Regions from separate parts of the Amycolatopsis sp. NPDC088138 genome, predicted to be linked through region 3. Evidence: riboswitches for the same ligand, from Rfam matches in the RefSeq annotation. Region 3 holds a riboswitch; each other region holds the start of a gene.
The links. Region 3 has a riboswitch for S-adenosylmethionine ahead of ACIOD2_RS08805 (methionine ABC transporter ATP-binding protein). Riboswitches for the same ligand answer to the same signal wherever they lie in the genome.
Positions count from the first base shown of each region.

Region 1: linked by a shared signal. The riboswitch ahead of ACIOD2_RS35145 (aminotransferase class V-fold PLP-dependent enzyme) and the one ahead of ACIOD2_RS08805 (methionine ABC transporter ATP-binding protein) in region 3 are both predicted to bind S-adenosylmethionine.
Region 2: linked by a shared signal. The riboswitch ahead of thrC (threonine synthase) and the one ahead of ACIOD2_RS08805 (methionine ABC transporter ATP-binding protein) in region 3 are both predicted to bind S-adenosylmethionine.

Region 1 is NZ_JBIUTB010000006.1:684,691-691,984, reverse strand. Features, by position in the region: gene ACIOD2_RS35170 (AsnC family transcriptional regulator) at 1-526, shown strand, start outside; gene ACIOD2_RS35165 (RluA family pseudouridine synthase) at 616-1,545, opposite strand; gene lspA (signal peptidase II) at 1,542-2,180, opposite strand; gene ACIOD2_RS35155 (hypothetical protein) at 2,202-2,849, opposite strand; gene ACIOD2_RS35150 (hypothetical protein) at 2,792-3,427, opposite strand; gene ACIOD2_RS35145 (aminotransferase class V-fold PLP-dependent enzyme) at 3,444-4,790, opposite strand; SAM riboswitch class IV at 4,829-4,943, opposite strand; gene ACIOD2_RS35140 (M23 family metallopeptidase) at 5,037-5,693, opposite strand; gene ACIOD2_RS35135 (potassium/proton antiporter) at 5,981-7,294, opposite strand, start outside.
Region 2 is NZ_JBIUTB010000006.1:330,068-337,361, reverse strand. Features, by position in the region: gene rpsT (30S ribosomal protein S20) at 319-579, shown strand; gene holA (DNA polymerase III subunit delta) at 635-1,615, opposite strand; SAM riboswitch class I at 1,752-1,885, shown strand; gene thrC (threonine synthase) at 1,898-3,163, shown strand; gene ACIOD2_RS33275 (ComEC/Rec2 family competence protein) at 3,478-5,859, opposite strand; gene ACIOD2_RS33270 (helix-hairpin-helix domain-containing protein) at 5,856-6,569, opposite strand; gene ACIOD2_RS33265 (DegV family protein) at 6,711-7,294, opposite strand, start outside.
Region 3 is NZ_JBIUTB010000002.1:277,240-284,533, reverse strand. Features, by position in the region: gene ACIOD2_RS08810 (DHA2 family efflux MFS transporter permease subunit) at 1-36, shown strand, start outside; gene ACIOD2_RS08805 (methionine ABC transporter ATP-binding protein) at 100-1,113, opposite strand; SAM riboswitch class I at 1,321-1,411, opposite strand; gene rsmA (16S rRNA (adenine(1518)-N(6)/adenine(1519)-N(6))-dimethyltransferase RsmA) at 1,547-2,386, opposite strand; gene ACIOD2_RS08795 (hypothetical protein) at 2,396-2,743, opposite strand; gene ACIOD2_RS08790 (transglycosylase family protein) at 2,998-4,428, opposite strand; gene ACIOD2_RS08785 (TatD family hydrolase) at 4,716-5,552, opposite strand; gene metG (methionine--tRNA ligase) at 5,565-7,294, opposite strand, start outside.

The DNA.
Region 1 (7,294 bases), on a different contig from region 3:
CGCCCCGCCTCGGCCCGACCCCGTGGTGAGCACGTGGGGCGTGCCGCAGACGGCGTCCTGGGCCCGCGGCGACGAACCCCCGCGGGCCGGGGGTGCCCCCGGTGGCAAGAAGGGCCGGCTCGGCGAGGTCATGGAAACCCAGGGCCTGGAGGGCGAGCAGCTGACGGTGCAGCTGCTCGAGGTCCAGGACCCGGCGGACTTCCTGTTCGGCGCGGCCGGTTACCGCCTGGAGGAGGGCGAACGCTCGGTCGTCGTGCACACGGAGATCACCAACCGCGGCGCGATCCCGTTCGCGTCCCTGCCGGACAACTACCTCGAGCTGCTCACCGCCGACGGCCAGGCGGTCGGCAAGGCCCCGGTGTCGCTGACCTCGCGGCCGCCGCACAAGATCGGCGTCAAACCGGGCGAAACCCTGGGCGGCCACACGGTTTACGTGCTGCCGGACACCACCCGCGTGGTCTCGGTCCGCTGGAGCCCGCGGCCGGAACCCGACGAGCGCACGCTCACCTGGTCGATCGAGGACTGAGGCTTATTCTGGCTAGCCCGCCGCGGCCCGCGCGGAAACCGCCGGCTACCGGAGAGGTCATGCGGCGGGCGACGGCTGAATAAGCCTCACTAGTAGCTCTCGTCCTGCAGGAGCTTCAGCGCGTTCGCCAGGTCGTCCGGGTACTCCGACTCGAACTGGACCCACCTGCCGTCCGACGGGTGGGCGAACCCCAGCGTCTTCGCGTGCAGCCACTGCCGGTTCAGGCCGAGCTTGCGGGCCAGCACCGGGTCCGCGCCGTACGTCAGATCGCCGACGCACGGGTGCTTCAACGCCGAGAAGTGGACGCGGATCTGGTGCGTCCGCCCGGTTTCGAGCTTGATGTGCGCCAGCGACGCCGCGCGGAACGCCTCGACGACCTCGTAGTGCGTCACGCTCGGGCGGCCGCCCTGGACCACCGCGAACTTGTAGTCGTGGCGGGGGTGGCGGTCGATCGGCGCGTCGATGGTGCCGCGGGTCGGGTCCGGGTGGCCCTGGACGATCGCGTGGTAGCCCTTGTCGACCGTGCGTTCCTTGAACGCGCGCTTCAGCACGGTGTACGCGTGCTCGCTCTTGGCCACCACCATGACGCCGGTGGTGCCCGCGTCGAGCCGGTGCACCACACCCTGGCGCTCGGCCGCCCCCGACGTCGCGATGCGCAGGCCGGCCGCGGCGAGGCCACCGACCACCGTCGGGCCGGTCCAGCCCGGGCTCGGGTGCACGGCGACACCGACCGGCTTGGAGATCACGACGATGTCGTCGTCGTCGTGGAGGATCTGCATGCCTTCGACCGGCTCGGCGACGATCTCGACCGGGTTCGCCGGCTCCGGGAGCGTGACCTCCAGCAGCCCGCCCGCGGCCAGCCTGTCCGACTTGCCGGCCGGGCGGCCGTCCAGCAGCACGTCACCGGATTCGGCGAGCTCCGCGACGACCGTGCGGGACAGCCCGAGCATCTTGGCGAGGCCGGCGTCGACCCGCATCCCGTCGAGCCCGTCGGGCACCGGGAGCATCCGCGAGCTCACGCCTGGTCCCCCTGCTCCTGCTCGGCCTTCTTCTTGTCCTTGGTCGACGTGCCGTCGTAATCCTTGCCCAGCAGGGACAGCAGCACGATCAGCGCGCCGCCGACGCAGATGGCCGAGTCGGCGATGTTGAAGATCGCGAAGCCCTTGCCGTTGGGGGCGAACGCCGAGATGAAGTCGACGACGTGGCCCTGCAGCCCGCCGGGCGCGCGGAAGATCCGGTCGGTGAGGTTGCCCAGGGCACCGGCCAGCACCAGGCCGAGGCCGATCGCCCAGCCGATCGAGCGCAGCCGCCGCGACAGCCAGATGATCGCGATGACGACGGCGACCGCGACCAGCGCCAGCACCCACGTCATGCCGGTGGCCATCGAGAACGCGGCACCCGGGTTGCGGATCACCTGCAGGTAGATCAGCCCGCCGAGGATCCGGACCGGCTCCTTGCCCTCGAGGTTCGCGGCGACCAGGTTCTTCGTGACCAGGTCGATCGCCCAGAACACGACCGCGACCGCGAACACCCAGCCCACGCGGCGCTTCGGCAGCTGCTTCGCCGGGGTTTCCGGCGTCTCCTGCACGGGCTCGGGCACCGCCTCGGCGGCGGCGTCGGTGTCGGGTTCGGAGTGGCTGGGCTCGGTGCTCACCGCTCCATTGTCCACGCCTGGTCAGACCGCGTCGGCGGCAGTGCCGCGGGGACCCCGCAGGAGGACCGCGAACGCGCCGGCGAACAGCACGCCCACCGCGCACAGCGCCCCGGCCACCGGCGGCAGGAAGACCACCGTGACCAGCGCGAACACCACCGTGACGGCCAGCACGAGCCAGCTGCGCTCGTAGCCGGCCAGCAGCAGGAGGCCCAGCGTCGCCAGGAGGGGACCGCGCACGTCACCGGGGATCCGCAGCTGCAGCGCCCCGACCAGGTCGAGCAGCGGGATGGCGGCCAGGGCACCCAGCGCGGCGAGCACGAAGCGGCCGGTGCGCGGCGGCGTCCCGGCGCGGTGCAGGCTCAGCCAGTACCAGCCCGCGACGGCGAGCACGACGCAGGCGAGGCCGACCAGCCAGCCGAGCGTGGCCGAGGGCACCGTGTCCACCGCGGTGACGACGGACAGGTGGTCATAGCCGGCCGGGTAGCCCACGCCGCTGAGTACGTTTGTGCCGAGGCCACGAAGTTCCTGGCTCATCTGGTAGCCGCGCAGGCTCGTGAACTCGCCGGTGCTCGCCAGGCTTTCGCCGGGCAGCAGCTCGGCCAGCACCATGATCAGCTGGGCGAACCCCAGCGCCGCCAACGGGAACCAGGACCTTCGCGAACTCCCCATCCGGGCAGGATAGCGGCGAACGCACCGGCGACGAGCACGGTCGCGGAGATCAGCGCGCCCGGCAGGTCCGCGATCGTCACGGCCACCACCCCGGCGACCACGGCCACCGCGAGCACCAGCGGGCTGCGTTCGTACCAGGCGACGAAGGCGAGCCCGAGCGTCACGAGCAGCGGACCGCGGGTGGCGGCGTCCCAGTCGAACTCGCTGAACAACAGCAGGTCTGCCAGCGGCACGCCGGCGAGCACGCCGGCCGCGATCGCCACCACGGGCTTCGCGCCCAGCCGCCGGGTGACGGCGTACCAGCCCACGACCGCGAGGAACGCGGCCACGATCAGGATCTGCCACGCCGGGCCGGTGCCCCCGGTGTACGCCCGGGTCATGTCGGCGGCGCTGAGGAACTGCGTGTTCCCGGACCCTTCGATCCGGAAGCCGAACAGGCCCTCGTAGTACCGCCCCGCCGCCGGCGGCAGGTGCTCCGAGAGTTCCGCGGCCACGGCCGAGCGCTGGAACAGCTCGACCGTGACCAGGACCAGTTCGGCGAAACCCAGCAACGCCAACGGAACCCAGTGCCTCCCCATCGGCCCAGGTTAACGCTCAGCAGAACGGCGGCAGCTCCCGCGGGTCGCCGACCGGCGCCCAGCGTCCGTCCGCCTTCGTGTACTCCCAGCGCGCGCCGCGGGCGACGATCTGGCGCAGGGCCAGCAGCACGCGGTCGACGTGCTCCTCGGTGCTGCCCAGGCCGAGGCTGACGCGCACTGCCTGCTGCCCTTCGCCGCCGGTGACGCCGATCAGGCGCTTGGCCGCGATGTGGGCGCAGAACGCGCCGTCGCGGACGCCGATGCCGTACTCCGCCGAAAGAACCGCCGCGAGCCAGCCCGGGTCGAAGCCGTCGACGACGAAGCTGACCGTGCCGACACGGTCGACCGGCGCGTCGAACAGCCGCAGCTCGGCGCAGCCCGGGATGCTCTCGAGACCCTTGCGCAGCCGGGTGAGCAGGGCCTGCTCGTGCGCTTCGACGGCGTCCCAGTTCCGGCTGAGGGTTTCGCAGGCGACGCCCAGCGCGTACACGCCGACAGTGTTGGGAGAACCGGCTTCGTGGCGCTCGGGGCCGGTGTTCCAGACGACGGCGTCCTCGGTGACGAGCTTGGTCGCGCCGCCGCCGGCGAGGTACGGCCGGGCGGCGCGCAGCCAGTCGGCGCGGCCGATCAGCGCGCCCGCCCCGAAGGGCGCGTACAGCTTGTGGCCGGACAGCGCGACGTAGTCGACGTCCAGCTCCCGCAGGGAAACCCGGCGGTGCGGCGCGAGCTGGGCGGCGTCGAGGGCGATCCGGGCGCCGTGCTTCCGGGCCACCGCCGCGATTTCCGCCACCGGGAGCAGCTCGCCGGTGACGTTGGACGCGCCGGTGACGACGACCAGCCGGGGCCCCTGCGGGGATTCCGCGAGGGCTTCGTCCACAGCGGACACTGCCGCGAGCCGGGTGCGCGGGGTCGGGATCCGGCGGACGTTCGGGCCCTGCCACGGAAGCAGCGCGGCGTGGTGCTCGGTGTCGAACACGATCACCGAGGTGCGCGGCGGGAGGCTGCGGGCGAGCAGGTTGAAGGAATCGGTGGTGTTGCGGGTGAACACGACCGTGTCGGTCTTCCGCGCGCCGACGAACCGGCGCAGGGTGTCGCGGGTGCGCTCGTAGAGCTTCGTGGAGACCTGCGACGCGAAGCCCGCACCGCGGTGGACGCTGGCGTACCAGGGCAGGAACTCGTCGACGGCCGAGCGCACGGCGTCGAGACACGGCGCGCTCGCCGCGTGGTCGAGGTTGGCGTAGCCGATGTCGCCGCCGGTGACGAGCGGGACCCGCAGCGAGGCACCCGCGACCGCCGGAATGGCCTGCGGCGCAAGGGTTTCAACGGGCTGGGGGGTGCTGGTGCGATCGATGGCGAGAGTCATCGGTGCCTCCTCGGCGATCCGGGGGACCCCCGGCGAGGGGCCCGCGCTTGCCCGTCGCACGGCGCGACCGGCCCGGTCTTCACCCGGGGCACCCCACCGCGGAAGGAGGGTTGCCGGCCAGCAAGCCGGGGCTTGACGCTGGCACTCATGACCTGACACAGAAGGTAACCGAGAATCGGCGTGGCTGCCAGCCCCCTCCTCACATTCTGAGACACCGCTCACAAGCCGAGCAGGATTCGAGAAGGGTCAGAGCTTCGCGCGGAAGTGGCCCGGCAGCTGCGTCACCATGCGGTCGGCGAGGTGCGTCGCGGTGCCGGTGTACTGGTCCGCACCCGCGGTGAAAAGCCAGCCGCCCAACGTCTTCCCGTCGATCGGCTCGCCGTGGGCCGCCGCGACCGTCGTCGACAGCTGGCTGTACGCGAGGCCACTCCAGTTCGCGGCGGTCTCGTCGGGCAGCGTCCAGAGCGTGAAGTGCACGTGGGCGCCGGTGCTGCTGCCGCCGCACGGCAGGGCGTTGCCGGTCGACCCGAGCACGTCGCCGGCCTCGACCTGCTCACCGTCGGTGACCTTGATGCCCTCCATGTGGTAGTACCCGGTGCGCCAGCCGCCGGCGTGGTCGATGGTCACCCAGTCGCCGCCCGCGCAGTGCTGCAGGTGGACCGTGCCGGCCAGCGGCGCCCGCACGGTCTTGTCGGCCGGGCTGAGGTCGAGGGCGTTCTTCACGCCGGTGCTGCCGTCGTCGGAGTGGATGCCCGCCGAGTACACCTGCTGGCCCGCCTTGAACGGCAGCGCGAGCGCCGGAAAGGGGCCCACCTCCGCGGCTGCGTCCGGAGCGGCGGCAAGCCCGAGCCCCAGGACGGCCGCCGCGACCAGACCGGCTCCGCGCACGTGAAGTTTCCTCACCCTGCGTACTCCTTCGGCTCAATTCTCACCCATTCGAGCTAACGAATGGAGCGCAGGGTAAGCCAAAAGGAGGAACGCAGGGAAGATCTCGGTGAGGGTCATTCACCCTTGCGGAAAAAGATCACCAGGTAGGCGCGAAGATCGGACAAGCACTGGACAAGGCCCTGACCACAGACAGCCCCCACCACTCCCTGGGGGGCGTCCCCTGTCCAGTCTACCGCCACTGACCTGCGAAAACGCGTGCCTGGGAAATCTGTGGACAACTGGTGCGGATGTGGACAACCCCGCTAGAGGCCCGACTCGCCGCGCCAGCGGGCCAGGCGGCCCGCGCGGTCCACCGCGCGCAGCCGGCGCTCGACGTCGTCGCGGACCGTGGCCGTCGTGACCACCAGGAGCTGGTCGTGCTCCTGCAGGCGGCTCGTCTTCTGCGGGGTGAAGCCCGCTCCCTCGCGGACGACCAGGCTGACCGTCGCGCCCACCGGGAGCCGCAGCTCGGACAGGTAGACGCCGTGCAGCTTCGAGCCCGGCTGGATGCGGACCTGGAGCAGCTCGGCGCCCAGTTCGTCCAGCGGGGCGGAGTCGACGTCGAGCTCGTACGCCTCGGACTTCTTCGACAGCCCGAGCCAGCGCGCGAGCGGGCCGAGGGTCGCGCCCTGGAGCAGCGTCAGCACGATGACCAGCACGAACACCGCGTCGACCAGCCGCTGGGCGCCGGGCAGGCCCTCCGACAGCGGGATCATCGCGAGCACGATCGGCACCGCGCCGCGCAGGCCGGCCCACGACAGGAACGCCTGTTCCCGCCAGGGCAACCGGAACGGCAGCATCGAAAGCACCACCGAGATCGGCCGCGCCAGCAGCAGCACGACGGCGCCCGCGACCAGGCCCGGCACCAGCGTCTCGAGCAGCCGGCTCGGCGACGCGAACAGGCCGAGCAGGACGAACAGCCCGATCTGCGCCAGCCAGCCCAGGCCTTCGGCGAACGACAGGGTGTCCGAGCGGTGCGGGAGCCGCGAGTTGCCCAGCACCAGCGCGGCGACGTAGGTGGCGAGCAGGCCCGACGCGTGCAGCAGCTGCCCGGACGAGTACGCGACGACGCACACCGCGACCGTGGCCAGCGGGTACAGGCCGGTCGCCGGGAGCGCGGCCCGCCGCAGCGCGATCCCGCCGAGCCAGCCGAAGGCCAGCCCGATCGCCAGGCCGGCCGCCAGCTCGTAGACCGCCAGGAACGGCAGCGTCCAGTCCACAGTGGTGCCCTCGGCCAGCACCACGACGGCGATGTAGGCCGGCGCGTCGTTGATGCCGGACTCCAGCTCCAGCGCGCCGACCAGGCGCTTGCCGATCCCGGCCGTGCGCAGCACCGAGAAGACCGCCGCCGCGTCGGTCGACGAGAGGACCGCGCCCCACAGCAGCGCGAGCCGCCAGTCGAGGCCGAGCAGCCAGTGCAGGGCCGCGCCGGTGACCGCGATGCTCACCACGACGGCCACTGTGGACAGTACGATTCCGATGCCCAGTGAGGGTTTCACCGCCGACCACCGGGTCGTCAGCCCGCCTTCGGCGAGGATCATGACGAGCGCGGCGAGGCCGAGCGACTGGGTCAGGCC
Region 2 (7,294 bases), on a different contig from region 3:
CGGGTCCTCCAGGCTTTTGTCCCGTCAGATGAACGGCAGGCCTTCCGGACCCGCCGATGGTGCCGCTCGGACCAGACCCACCGGTTCCTGGTTGTCCTGCTGGCTGGGGCGGACCGGTGACGGAACCCTAGGCACTACCGCCGTCCACCGTACCCCCGGTGATCCGCGCCTCGCCGGACGCGGTCGCGGGCGGTCCGAGCTGGGCTGTTAAGGTTGACGCTCGTTGCCGTGCGGCATTCCGTCATGGAGGAAACCCGCTTTTCGCGGGGCCACTCGAGCGCGGCGGCGGATCTCACCGAGTGAAAGCAGGAGCGCCTCATGGCCAACATCAAGTCGCAGATCAAGCGCATCACCACGAACGAGAAGGCGCGTCAGCGCAACCAGGCGATCCGGTCCTCGGTGAAGACCGCGATCCGCAAGGTCCGCGAAGCCGCTGACTCCGGTGACAAGGCCAAGGCCGTCGAGCTGCAGCGCGACGCCGCCCAGAAGCTGGACAAGGCCGTCTCGAAGGGCGTCCTCCACGCCAACCAGGCCGCCAACAAGAAGTCGGCGATCGCGAAGCGCGTCAACTCGCTCTGAGCTGACCGACTGATTTCTGGAGAAGCCCCGGCCTCGGCCGGGGCTTTCTTCATGCTCAGCGGTCGCCCTTGGCCGCCGCCACCTGCAGGACCGCGCGCTCCAGCGCGTAGCCCGGGTCCGCCGCGACGCCCTTGACCTCGGCGTTCAGCCGGGCGACCACCCGCATCGCCGTGGCGAGGCCGTCCTGGTTCCAGCCGCGGGACTGGCCCTGGGCCTTGCGGACCTTCCACGGCGGCATGCCCAGCTCACCGGCCAGCTGGTTCGGGTTGCCGCGCCCCGCGCCGGAGACGCGGGCGATCGTGCGGACCGCGTCGGCCAGCGCGTCGGCGACCAGGACGTGCGGGACACCGAGCTGCATCGCCCAGCGCAGCGACTCCAGCGCCGCCGAACGATCACCGCTCACCGCCTTCTCGGCCACCGCGAACCCGGTCACGTCGGCGCGGCCGCGGTGGTAGCGGTGGACCGCGTCGGCGTCCACGACGCCGCCCGCGTCCGCCACGAGCTGCGTGGCCGCGGAAGACAGTTCCCGCAGGTCGGAGCCCACGGCGTCGATGAGTGCGGCGACCCCGGCCGGGTCGATCTTGCCGCCCGCCCGGCGCACCTCGTGGCGGACGAACTGCTCCCGCTCGGCGGGCTTGGTCATCTTCGGGCACTCCGTCACCTCGGCGCCGGCCTTCTTGAGCACCGCCGGGAGGGTCTTGCCCGCCTTGCTGCGCCCGCCGCCGGTGTGCACGACGACGAGCACGACGCCGTCCGCCGGGTCCTTCAGGTACGACGAAACGGCGTCGGACAGCTCCTGCGAGATGTCCTGCGCCGACTCGAGGACGATCACCCGGCCCTCGCTGAACAGCGACGGGCTGACCAGTTCGGCCAGCTCAGGCGCTGTGAGATCGGACACCCGCGCCCGCGTCAGCTCGGCCGTCGCGTCCATCGCGCGGGCGGCGGCGAGCGTGTCGCGGACGGCCCGCTCGATCAGCAGTTCTTCCTCACCCAGCACCAGGTGCAGCGGGGCCGGGGCGGTGGCTTGCGCGGTCACCCCGGAATCCTCTCACTTGCGCAATCGTGCGCCCGCTCCGGTGATGTCGAGCGGGCACCATGGCACGGCTCGAGTGCCATGTCGTACGGTGTCTTCGAGGCAGCGCTCGTTCCGGTGCGCGCCGACAACTGAATACCGCTCATCCAGAGGGGCAGAGGGAACGGCCCGACGAAGCCCCGGCAACCGGCGTACAGCCTGTCATCCCGCGATCGCGGGATAGCTGACGACCACGGTGCCAATTCCGGCCCGCTTCGGCGGGGCAGATGAGGAAGGAACCTCGCGATGACCGCAACCCTCGGCACGACCTCCACCACCAAGACCCCGGATCTCGGACCGGCCGTCGAACTGGTGTCGAAGGAAGAGGGCCACCGGCAGCCGCTCGCCCCCGAGTTCGTCTCGGCCGAAGACTTCTCGCCGCTCGAAGTCGCCTACGACTTCGGCCGCGTCCGCCGCGAAGACATCGAGGCCGGCCCCAAGAACATCTGGCGCTACAAGAAGCTCCTCCCGGTTCCGTCCAACGTCGAAGAGATCCCGAACACCGAGCCCGGTGCCACCCGGCTGATCCGCGCCGACCGCCTGGCCAAGGCGCTCGGCCTCAAGCGCGTGTGGGTCAAGGACGACACCGGCAACCCGACGCACTCGTTCAAGGACCGGGTCGTGGCCGTCGCGCTGGCCGCGGCCCGCGAGTTCGGCTTCGAGGTGCTCGCCTGTCCCTCGACCGGCAACCTGGCCAACGCGGTCGCCGCCGCCGCGGCCCGCGCGGGCTGGAAGTCGGTCGTGCTGATCCCGAAGACCCTCGAGCGCGCCAAGATCCTCACCACCGCGGTCTACGACGGCGACCTGATCGCCGTCGACGGCAACTACGACGACGTCAACCGCCTCGCCACCCAACTGGCCGGCGAGCACCCGAGCTGGGCCTTCGTGAACGTCAACGTCCGCCCGTACTACTCCGAGGGCTCGAAGACGCTCGCCTTCGAGGTCGCCGAGCAGCTCGGCTGGCGGATCCCGCCGCAGATCGTCGTGCCGATCGCCTCCGGTTCGCAGCTCACCAAGGTGGACAAGGGTTTCCGCGAGCTGGGCCAGCTCGGCCTCGTGGACGCCAGCCCGTACAAGGTGTTCGGCGCCCAGGCCACCGGCTGCTCGCCGGTTTCGGCCGCGTTCCGCGCCGGCCACGACGTCGTCCAGCCGGTGAAGCCGGACACCATCGCCCGCTCGCTGGCGATCGGCAACCCGGCCGACGGCCCGTACGTGCTCGACATCGTCAACCGCACCGGCGGCTCGATCGAAGACGTCACCGACGAAGAGGTCGTCGAAGGCATCCGGCTGCTGGCCCGCACCGAGGGCATCTTCACCGAGACGGCCGGCGGGGTCACCGTCGCCACGGCGAAGAAGCTGGTCGAGACGGGCAAGCTGGACCCGGACGCCGAGACGGTGCTCCTCATCACCGGCGACGGCCTCAAGACCCTCGACGCCATCGAGAACCACGTGGGCCCGAAGGCGACCGTGCCGGCGTCGGCCGCGGCCGTGAACGAGGCCCTCGGCTACTGAAGTCTCCCCGCCGGGGCGAGCCAGGCTTGCCCCGGCGGGCTGTCGCCGGGCCTGACGGTCCCGGTCGCGGGTCATATTGGCCGCGGCTGCGAACCTGGCGCTCAGCCACTGGCACCCCACGCTCGGAGAGCCACCGCTTGCCGAGGCGGGAACTCGTCTCAGCACCACGACCCGCCGGGATCGGCGATGGGCGCACCGCACGTTCACCACGCCTGGCCGGCGGGCCCAGAGCCGCGGCTGCGAACCTGGCGCTCAGCCACTTGAATCGCTCACAGGGCCAGCCTCGGCGGGAACGCGTTGCGGGACAACGGAAGTCAGCGGTGAGGCGGGCCGCGTGGCTCACCCCGGCGGGCTATCGCCGGACCTGACGGGTCCGGCACCACAGCTGTGTCACCGTCCACGTCGGTCCGGGTAACCAGGGCTCCCAGCACCGTCAGTGTGTCCACTGTGGACTTGCTCGGGTGGCCGTAGGAGTTGCCCGCGCCCACGCTGATGAGCGCCGTCCGAGGGGCCACCGCGGCGAGGAACGCCGGCAGCGAGTAGCGCGAACCGTGGTGTGGCACCTTGAGAACCTCCGCTTTCAGGTCGCCGACATCGGCCAGGAGATCGGCTTGGGCCGCCAGTTCGACGTCACCCGTCATGAGCACGCGACCGGCCGCCGTCTCCGCCCGCAGGACGACCGAGCTGTTGTTGATCGTCGTGCCGTCCTGCTGGACAGCCGAGCGAGACGGCACGTAGCGCGGCCCGAGCACGTCGAGCACCAGACCGGGTAGGTCGACCCGCTCTCCCGGGCTCAGCTCCACCAGCGGCACCCCTTCACGGGACGCCTCCGCGGCGACCTGCCGCCACGCCCAGTCCGGCGCACGCCCCGGCCCGACGGCGATGCCGCCGACCGACCGGCCGTCGAAGACCGACGCGAGCCCGCCGATGTGGTCGGCGTGCAGGTGACTCAGGATCAGCAACGGGATCCGGTCGACCGACAGCCGGTGCAGGCACTCGTCCACCGGCCCCGGCTCGGGCCCGGTGTCCACCACGACCGCCCGCCCCGGCTCCGACGTCGCCAGCACGACCGCGTCACCCTGGCCGACGTCACACTCGACCATTGCCCAGCTCCGCGGCGGCCACGCTGGTGCGAGCACCCGCACCGGCACGAACACCAGCAGCGCACCGACGACCAGGATCGCCAGGAACACCCGGATCCGCCGGTACCGCACCGCGAACACGAGGACCGCGAGTACCGCCGCCGCGAGCAGCGCACCCGTCCAGCCGCCGGGCCAGGCCACGACCGCGCCCGGTGCCCTCGCGCCGTGCCGCGCCACGAAGATCAGCCACTCGGCCTCCGGACCGGCGAGGTGCACCAGGAACGTCCCTGCGCCCGGCCACCAGGGCCCGGCGACCGTCGCCAGCACCCCGAGGACCGTGGCCGGGGCGACGACGGGCGCGGCGAGGATGTTGGTCACCACCGACACCAGGCTCACCGTGCCGGCCATCCCCGCCAGTACGGGCGCCGTCACCACGAAGGCGGCGAGCGGTATCGCCAGCCCTTCGGCGAAACCCGGTGGGACGCCACGACGGACCAGCACCCCGGCCCAGCGCGGGGCCAGCAGAACGAGCCCGGCCGTGGCGAAGACCGACAACGCGAACCCGAAGTCCGTGGCCATCGCCGGATCCGCCACCACCAGCACGCACACCGCGAAGGCCAACGCGGGCAGCGCCGAACCCCGCCGTCCCAGTGCCAAGGCGAGCAACGCGACCGCCGCCATGACCCCGGCACGCAGCACGCTCGGTTCCGGGCCGACCAGGACCAGGAATCCCACCAGGCACAGCCCGGCCGCCACGGCCGACAACCGAGGGCCCAGCCGTAGCACTCGCAGCAGGAGCAGGACCGCACCACACGCCACGGCGAGGTTTCCGCCACTGACCGCGGTCAGGTGAGCGAGGCCCGCCGTGACGAACTCCTGCTCGACCCGGGGTGACAACGCGCTCGTGTCGCCCAGGACCAGGCCCGGCAGCAGGCCCGCGGGCTCCTCCGGCAGGGTCTGGCTCAGGTCGTGCAAGCCGGCTCGCAGCCCGGCCGCGACCTCCTGCCACCACGGCGCCGGACCCGGCTCGCCAGGCGGACCGCGCACGGACAGCACCGCCACGGTGAGGTCCGGCCCACGCGGCGGCATCAGCAGGCCCGCCACTGAAACCTCCTGGCCCGGCAACATGCTCGCCCACGCCGCGACCGGTGTGAGCAGCAGGACCCGCCCGGACGACCCGACGGGCTGCCCGTCGACGGACGCCGTACGCACGTCGGCGGAAAGCACCACGGACCGGGCGCCTGCCTGCTGATCGGCGTAGCCCGCGCTCCGCACCGGCCTCGGCCGTTCCGCGACGACCACCCTGAGCGTCGCGGGCAGCCCTTGGGCCGCGGCCGCGCGCAGGGCGTCCTGCTCGGCGTCGCGAATCCGCCAGGCGACCGGGCCGGCGGCGACCAGGCCCAGCACCAGCAGCGCCGCTGCCGCGCCGAGCGCTCGTGACCGGCCACGGGCCCGCCAGAGCACCAAGCCGGCCAGGACCGCCGACGCGAGCCCGACGGCGACCGCCGTCCACCAGCCGAACAGCAGCCCGGCCAGGGCGGCGAGCCAGCACGCGAGGGCCGCCGGGACCAGCCGCATGTCCTGCCGGGCGTCGGTCGCGGGAAGCGTGTTCATCCGACCGTCACCTGCCCCCGGAGCTTCTCAAATTTGCTTTCGCCGATGCCGTCCACGTCGCGCAGTTGCTCGACCTTCGTGAATCCGCCGTGCTCCGTGCGCCACTGGACGATCCGCTTGGCCATCACCTCGCCGACACCGGGCAGCGTGTCCAGCTGGTCCGGGCTCGCCGCGTTGAGGTCGACCTTCCCGCCGCCTTCGGGGACGCCGGGTGGCGGGGCGGGTGCCGGGATCCCGACCGCGAGCTGTTCGCCGTCGGTCACCTTGCGGGCGAGGTTCACCGCGCTGAGGTCCGCGCCGGGGTCGGCTCCCCCGGCCGCCCGCAGGACGTCCGCGACCCGCGAGCCCTGGGGCACGGTGACCAGGCCGGGCGACCGGACGCGGCCGATCACGCTGACGACGAGACCGGCCTTCGGCGGCGGCGCCGCTTCACCCGCGGGTTTCGCGCTCGGCAGCGGAGGCGGTGGCTCGGGTGCCGGACGGCCGCCCAGCAGCGCGACCGAGCCGAGGACGAGCAGCACGACGACCGCGAAGACGCCGCCTATCGCCCAGCGGCGACGGCCCGCGCCGGTCGCTCCGCCCGGCAGCCAGCGCCGGACCAGCCGGCCACCCGGCCCGACCGTGCTCGCGTCGGGCGAGAGCTGGTCGGCCAGCCAGGCGAGCCGGTCGTTGACGGGGAGGCCCGGATCCCGGGCGGGCTGCTCGAACACACGATCGACGTTAGGGGTCGCGGGGAGGCGTCGACAGGGGCGCCGCCGCGTCCTGTGGACAACCGGGGTGTTGTGGATGGATCCCGCCGGCCCGGTCCGGGTACGGCCGTTTTCGTCGTACCCGGATGAGATGCTGGAGGGTCAGGCGTCCGGCCTGGCCGGGATCGTGCGCTGCACCACCACGCCCAGCACCCCGGGCCCGGTGTGCGCGCCGATCACCGCGCCCAGCTCGGAGACCACGCAGCCCCCCGACCGGGGCACCGCCTCCTCCAGCCGGTTCGCCAGCTCGACCGCCCGGTCCGGCGAGGCCAGGTGGTGGACGGCGAGCTCGACGTCGTCGTCGTCCGCGGCCCGGGCCGCCAGCTCGACCAGCCGCGCGATCGCCCGGTTCATGGTGCGGACCTTCTCCAGCGGCAGGATCCGGCCGTCGGACATGTGCAGCACCGGTTTCACCGCCAGCGCCGTCCCGAGCAGCGCCGCGGCCGGGCCGATCCGGCCGCCGCGGCGCAGGTACTCCAGGGTTTCCACGACGAACAACGTCGACGAGCACTTGGCCGCGGTCATCGCCGCCGCCTCGACCGCCTTCGGATCCGCTCCGGCTGCCGCGGCGTCCGCGGCGTGCAGCGCGGCGAACCCGAGGCCCATCGCGGTCGTGCGCGAGTCGACCACGCGCACCCGGTCCGGCCCGACCTCCTGGGCCGCCAGCACCGCCGCTTCCCACGTGC
Region 3 (7,294 bases):
GCCGCCCTTCTGCTGCTCCCGCGCGGCACCCGCTGAAAGCCGTGAATGGCCCATTGAGGGACTTAGAGTCCCTCAATGGGCCATTCACGGACCTTCGGGTCAGGCTGCGGCGACGCCCTGGGGGCCGCGCGCGGTGTGCGTCACGTGGCCGCCGCGCTCGGCGACCCACGCCAGCGCCGCGTCGGCCCGCTCACCGCGGACGCCCAGGCGGAACCGGCCCACCGGGGTGTCGCCGATCCGGGTCAGGCCGCCGCCGATGGTGGCGAACTCGACGTCGAAACGGCCCGCGGCCTCCGGCAGCAGCGCGCCGACCGAAGCGAAGCCGACCAGCACGACGTCGACCGAGCGGTCGTAGCGCGAAGCCTGCGAGCGGGTCGTCTCGATGGCCGGCAGCAGCGCCTGCGCGGTGCGGCTCGTCGGGTCCGAGACCAGGTCGAGGACGGTGCCGCGCTCGACGACGGTGCCGTCTTCGAGCACCGCGACGTCGTCGCAGACGCGGCGGACGACGCTCGCGTCCGGCGTCGTGACCACGATGGTGACGCCCAGCTCGGCGCGCGCCCGGTCGAGGACGGTCAGCACGGCACCGGCCTCCTCCGGGTCGATGCCGGCGGTCGGGTCGTCGGCGAGCAGCACCGCAGGGGCCGCGGCCAGCGCCTTCGCGACGGCGACGCGGCGGAGCTGCCCGGCGGTCAGCTCGCCCGGACGCTGCGCGGCACGCGGGGTCAGGCCGACGAGGTCGAGCAGCGAGCCGACCTTGCTGCGGCGCTGCGGGCCGTCGATGCCGAGCTGCTCCAGCGGGGAGGCGATGTTGCCGGCGATGGTCCGCTCGGCGATCAGCTCCGGCTTGGTGCCGACGACCCCGAGCTGGCGGCGGATCTCGCGCAGCCGGCGGCCGTCGAGAGTGCCGGTGTTGAGGCCGTCGAGCCGGACGACACCGCGGTCGGGCCGCTCCTGGAGCGCGATGCACCGGGCGAGGACGGACTTGCCGGACCCGGCCGGGCCGACCACGCCGAACAGTGAGCCGGCCTGGACGTCGACGCTCACGTCGCGCAGCGCGACGACCGGATTTCCGTTGAGGGCAAAGGACTTGGACAGGTTTTCGACGGTGATCACGAAGGCTCCAGAAAACGGGGCGCGTTGCTGTACGCGTCCGGCCGCAAGCGAGTGTCCGTCCTCTATGGACGGTGCATGAAGAAGAGGTGTGACGGGTCGATCAAGCTCAGTTGGAGCGTCGACATGCGGTCACGGAGCGGCGACCCTCGTCGACTACGCGGCGTTTGGTCAGCAGCAGCGGGCGAGCAACCCTCTTCATCGGGACGGCCTCCATCGGTCCTGGCGGTAGCACCTGCCCTGCGGAGGGTGGTTGCTGCGACTTCGGCGAGCCAGGTCTCTCAGTCGCTCGGGATGGACGTATTGAGTAAAACCGATCCCGAGGAGCGAAAGCAAGCCCGTTGGGCCAGATCACACGACTGGAGGTGTCCGAATCGCGGGATCAGCACCGAGGAGGGCGTATTTTCGCGCCGCGACGGCGACCTCTGTGGACGCGTCAGCGAACGGCGGCGAGCCGGGCGAAGGCGTGCACGTCCAGCTGCTCGCCACGGGTCTTCGGGTCGATACCGGCGGCGACCAGCAGTTCGCCGGCCCGCTCGGCCGACCCCGCCCAGCCGGCGAGCGCGGCGCGGAGGGTTTTCCTGCGTTGTGAGAACGCGGCGTCCACCAGGCCGAACAGCCGATCCCGGTCCTCGGACGCCGGCACGTCACCGCGTTCGAAGGCGACGAGCGCCGAATCGACGTTCGGCACCGGCCAGAACACCGAGCGTGGCACGGCGGCGACCTTGCGTGCCGGGCCGTACCAGGCGAGCTTGACGCTCGGGACGCCGTAGATCCGGCTGCCCGGGCCCGCGGCCATCCGGTCGGCGACCTCGGTCTGGACCATCACGAGGCCGGACCGGAGTGACGGCAGCTCGGCGAGCAGGTGCAGCACCACCGGCACGGCGACGTTGTAGGGCAGGTTGGCCACGAGCGAGGTGGGCTCGGCGGGCAGGTCGCCCTTCGCGACGCGCATGGCGTCGGCCTCGACGACGTCCAGCCGCCCCGCGGCATCGGGCGCGCGCTCGGCGACGGTCTTCGGAAGGCGTTCGGCGAGCTTGGGATCGATCTCGACGGCCACGACCCGCACGCCGGCGGCGAGCAGCCCGAGAGTCAGCGAGCCGAGCCCGGGCCCGACCTCGAGCACGACGTCGTCCGGCCCGACGTGCGCGAGCTCGACGATCCGCCGGACGGTGTTGGGATCGTGCACGAAGTTCTGCCCGAGCTTCTTCGTCGGCCGCACGTCGAGCTCGGCCGCCAGCCCGCGGATCTCGGCAGGTCCCAGCAGTTCAACCACCGGGTGAGCTTACCCAGCGTGGTCCGGCAACACCGCGAGGGCGGCGGTGGCCAGCTCGCGCACCCGCTGCCAGTCCGGTTCGGCCACGAGGGCTTCGGGCGTCCACAGGTGTGCGTTGACCTCACCGCTCATCCGCGCAAGCAGCCGATCGAGTTCGGCGAGGGCCGGCGCGGCCTCGCCGTGGCCACCCCAAGCGCCGATGACCTCGTAGAAGTCGTCGAACTCCAGGGCGAGTTCGTCCGCGCAGACGGGGATGCCGATCTCGCGTAGCCACTCCTGCTGCCGCCCGGCGGGCCACGTCAGCCGGGCGAGCGCCTCGCGGAAGTTCCGAAGGTGGTTCCGCCGGTAGCCCTCCACGGACCCAGTCTGACCAGGCCCCGAGGGCGAGGCACCCGAATATCGCGCACGCAGCGGCTCGGCCCAGACCCTGGACTCGCGTGATCAGGCGGGCATCTCACGTGATTGGAGGGGCATCACTCGTGGATTGGGCGGGCATCACCGCGATGCCCCCGCAGACACGCGTGATGTCTCTCCGGACACGGGTGATGCCTTGCCTGGTACGCGAAACGGCCCCCGCCGAGAGGCGGGGGCCGTTTCGGGAAGATAGAAAATCAGGCCTTCTTGCCGCAGACCGGCCAGGCGCTGTAGCTGCCGCCACGTCCGGCCTTGACCTTCTCGGCGATCGCGATCTGCTCTTCACGCGAAGCCTGGTTCGGCAGCGCGGCGTACGCGGAGCCGCCATAGGCGTTCCAGGTCTGCTTGTCGAACTGGAGGCCGCCGTAGTAGCCGTTGCCGGTGTTGATGGCCCAGTTGCCGCCCGACTCGCACTGCGCGATGCGGTCCCACGCGGAACCGTCGCCGATGTCGGGGGTCGCGGCCTTCTTGGTGCCGACGTGGGTGATCTTCGGCTTGGCCGGAGTGATCACCTGCTCCGACATCGACTGGCGCGAGACCTCTTTGCCGTTCTTCTGCGTGACCTTGTAGGTCACCATCTTCTCGCCGGGCGCGCCGGGGTCCTCGACCTCGGTCTTGCCCTTGTCGAGGTCCGGGTCGTCGACCTTCTGCTCGGGCGGGGCGATGGTCTCCTTCTGGTTCACCATCGAGACGCCGGTCCGGCTGATGTGAACCTCGGCGCCGTCGGTCAGCTTGACGTCCAGGCCGCCTTCGGCCGCGTCCTCCGGGCCCAGGGTGAGCTTGTACTCGCCCAGGAACTCCTTCGTCGTGACCGCGGTCGTGGTGACCTGCTTCGGCTGGTTCGCGCCGTCGTAGAGCGTGATGTGCTTGAGGGTCTTGATCTGGACGGTCGCGCCGTCGAGCGGCAGTTCGCCGTCCTTCGGCATCGACATCCAGGTGCCGGCCTGCTCGGCCTGCTTCATGCCGAGCTGGGTGAGCGCGTCACCGAGGTGGGTCGCGCGGACCCAGGAGGTGTGCTCCGCGCCGTCGACGACCAGCTTCAGCTGGCGGCCGCGCTCGAGCTTGATGACGCCGCCGTCGCCGACCTCGGCCTGCGGGGACGGGGAGAGCGAGTCGTGCGCGCCGACGGACAGGCCCGCGTCCTCCAGCACTTCGCCGACGGTGTCGCCGAACGAGTGCACGGTGGTCTGCTGGCCGTCGACGTCGACGGTGACGCTCTTGTTCATCGCCAGCGCGGCCGCGCCGCCACCGGCGACGCTGATCATGACGCTGAGGACGGCGCCCTTGAGGAAGCGGCGCTTCCAGACCTTGGAGGTCGCCCGGATGCTCTCGTCCATCGCGGCCTTCTTGGCCTGCGGGGACGCCGTGCGGTCCGCCTCGATCTCGTCCGGGATGACGATCGGCGGGAGGTAAGTGGTCTCCGCGTTGATGAGGCGGATCAGTTCGTCGACGTCGACGTCGATCGACGCCATCATCGCGTCGGCGTCGGGGCCGAGCGCGGCGAGGATGTCCTGCTGCGTGATGTTCGGGTCGTCAGAAAAGTCGAGCTGGCCGTACGCGGTGTCCTCGAAGTAATTGCGGTCGAGGACGGCGGCGGAGCGTGCTCCAGCCTGTCTGCTACCTGTCACCGGGTCGTTCCCTTTCCCAAGACACCGTTCGGGGCGGCGTCTTTACGTCTGGGCCCGCAGCCGGCGCCATCGTCACGGTCCCGGTCGTACCAACCCGGTTCCGCTTCCCCGACGTGCACTGACGTGACTGAGGGCGTAACAGCCGGCAACTGCATGGTGCAGTACCGACCGGCACGATCACGGGACAGTAACGGGTCCCGCCGGGTTGCGCAAACACCCCCCGGAGTGTCGTGATCTGGGTCACTCCATCAGGTGGGCGATCAAGGAACCCGGTTGTCGCAATGCGTTCAACCCGTTGTGACACTGGGGAGTCGGTAGATCCGCTCCGCAGTGGTCCGGACCGATTCTGCGACCTCGTGAACAGCTTCGCCCCTGAGCGCCGCCAGGTGACGGACGGTGTAGGCGGCGCCGTACGGCTCGTTCGGCCGCCCACGGAACGGGTGGGGGGTCAGAAACGGCGCGTCGGTCTCGACGAGGTAACTGTCCGGCGGGCAGAGCCGCGCCGCCTCGTGGAGGCCCTTCGCGTTCTTGAACGTCACGGTGCCCGCGAACGAAAGGACGTACCCCGCGTCGAGGCAGCGGCGCGCGATTTCCGCGTCCCCGGAAAAACAATGGAAGATTACGGCATTCGGCGCACCCTCTTCGGCCAGAATGCGCAACACGTCCTCGTGGGCCTCGCGGTCGTGGATCATCAGCGGCTTGCCCAGCCGCTTCGCGAGGTCGATGTGCCAGCGGAACGCCTCCTGCTGGGCGTCACGGGGCGAATAGTCCCAGTAGTAGTCGAGGCCGGTCTCGCCGACCGCGACGACCCGCTCGGCCGACGCCAGGCGCTCCACTTCGGACTTCTCGGCGTCGCCGAAGGCCTTGGTCCGGGTCGGGTGGACCGCGACCGCGGCCCACACCCGCCGGTCCCACGTGGCGGCCTCGGCCGCCCAGCGGGCGGACGCGAGGTCGTCCGCGACCGTCACCACGCGCGCGACGCCCGCGCGCTCGGCGCGGTCGACCATGGCCGTGACATCGGCCGCGGTGACCGCGCCGCACGCGTCGAGGTGGGTGTGCGCGTCCACCACCGATACCGGGAGCCGGTCCGGGACCGGCGGCAGCTCGCGCTTCTCGTCACCCAACTCGCGTACCTCTTACTTCGTGATCGGGGCCCACTCGGGGCCGTTCTCCCCGAGTTCCGGGTCGAGCTTCGTGAACAGCGGCGACGGCTTGGCGAGCGGGACGCCGACCTCGATCGGCTTCGACTCCCACTTGGCCTGCTCCGACGCGTAGTCACCGGTGAGGATCGGGTTGACCCGGCCTGCGATGTCGAGGTCCTCGACCTCCTTGAGCTCCGGCTGCGCGGCCCAGACGCCGGTGCCGCCGAGGGCCTCGTGGATCTTCTGGGCCGAGTGCGGCAGGAACGGCGTCAGCAGCGTGTTGGCGTCGCTGACGACCTGCAGCGCCGTGTGCAGCACGCTGTCGCGGCGGGCCGGGTCGTCCTTGAGCTTCCACGGCTCCTGGTCCGACAGGTACTTGTTCGCCGCCGTGACGACGCGCATCGCCTCGCCGGCCGCCTGCTTGAAGCGCGACCGGGCCAGGTGGCCGCCGACGGTGTCGAACGCCTTGCGGGACAGCGCCTTCAGCTCCTCGTCGGCCGGGGCCGGCGCCTCCGGGCGCGGGATCGAGCCGACGTTCTTGTGCGCCATCGAGATGGACCGGTTGACCAGGTTGCCCCACTCGTTGGCCAGCTCGAAGTTCGTCCGGCGGACGAACTCGTCCCAGGTGAAGTCGGTGTCCTGGGTCTCCGGGCCGGCGACCGAGATGAAGTACCGCAGCGTGTCCGGGCCGAAGTCGCGCAGGAAGTCCTCGACGTAGATGACGCGCCCGCGCGAGGTCGAGAACTTCGAGCCGCTCATGGTGAGGAACTCGCTGGAGACGATCTCGTCCGGCAGGTGCAGCTTGCCGTACTTCCCGGCCTCGCCGCCCTTGTCACCCTCGCCGTTGTGGCCGAACAGCAGCGCCGGCCAGATCTGGGCGTGGAAGGTGATGTTGTCCTTGCCCATGAAGTAGTAGGACCGCGCGTCGGCGTTGTTCCACCACTCCTGCCACGCGTCCGGGTTCCCGGAGCGGCGCGCCCACTCGACGCTGGCCGAGAAGTACCCGATCACCGCGTCGAACCAGACGTAGAACCGCTTCATCGGCTGGTCGCGCCAGCCGTCGAGCGGGATCTTGACGCCCCAGTCGAGGTCGCGGGTGATCGGCCGGGGCCGCATGTCGTCGATCAGGTTCTTGGTGAAGTTGAGGACGTTCGGGCGCCAGTCGGTCTTGGTCGAGAGCCAGTCGCCGAGGGTCTTGGTGAACGCCGGGAGGTCGAGGAAGTAGTGCTCGGTCTCGACGAACTTCGGCGTCTCGCCGTTGATCCGCGACTTCGGGTTGATCAGCTCCGCGGCGTCGAGCTGGTTGCCGCAGTTGTCGCACTGGTCGCCGCGCGCGCCGTCGTACCCGCAGATCGGGCAGGTGCCCTCGACGTAGCGGTCGGGCAGCGTGCGGCCGGTGGACGGGCTGATCGCGCCGCGCGTGGTCTTCGGCACGACGTAGCCGTTGCGGTGCAGCGCCAGGAAGATCTGCTGCGTCACGTCGGCGTGGTTGCCGGTGGTGGTCCGCGTGAACAGGTCGTAGGACAGGCCGAGGCCCTGCAGGTCGTTGCCGATCTGGCGGGTGTACTTGTCGGCGGTCTGCTGGGAGGTGAGGCCTTCCTTGTCGGCCTGGACGGTGATCGGCGTGCCGTGTTCGTCGGTGCCGGACACCATGAGCACCCGGTTGCCGGCCATTCGCTGGTAGCGGGAGAAGACGTCGGACGGGACGCCGAATCCGGACACGT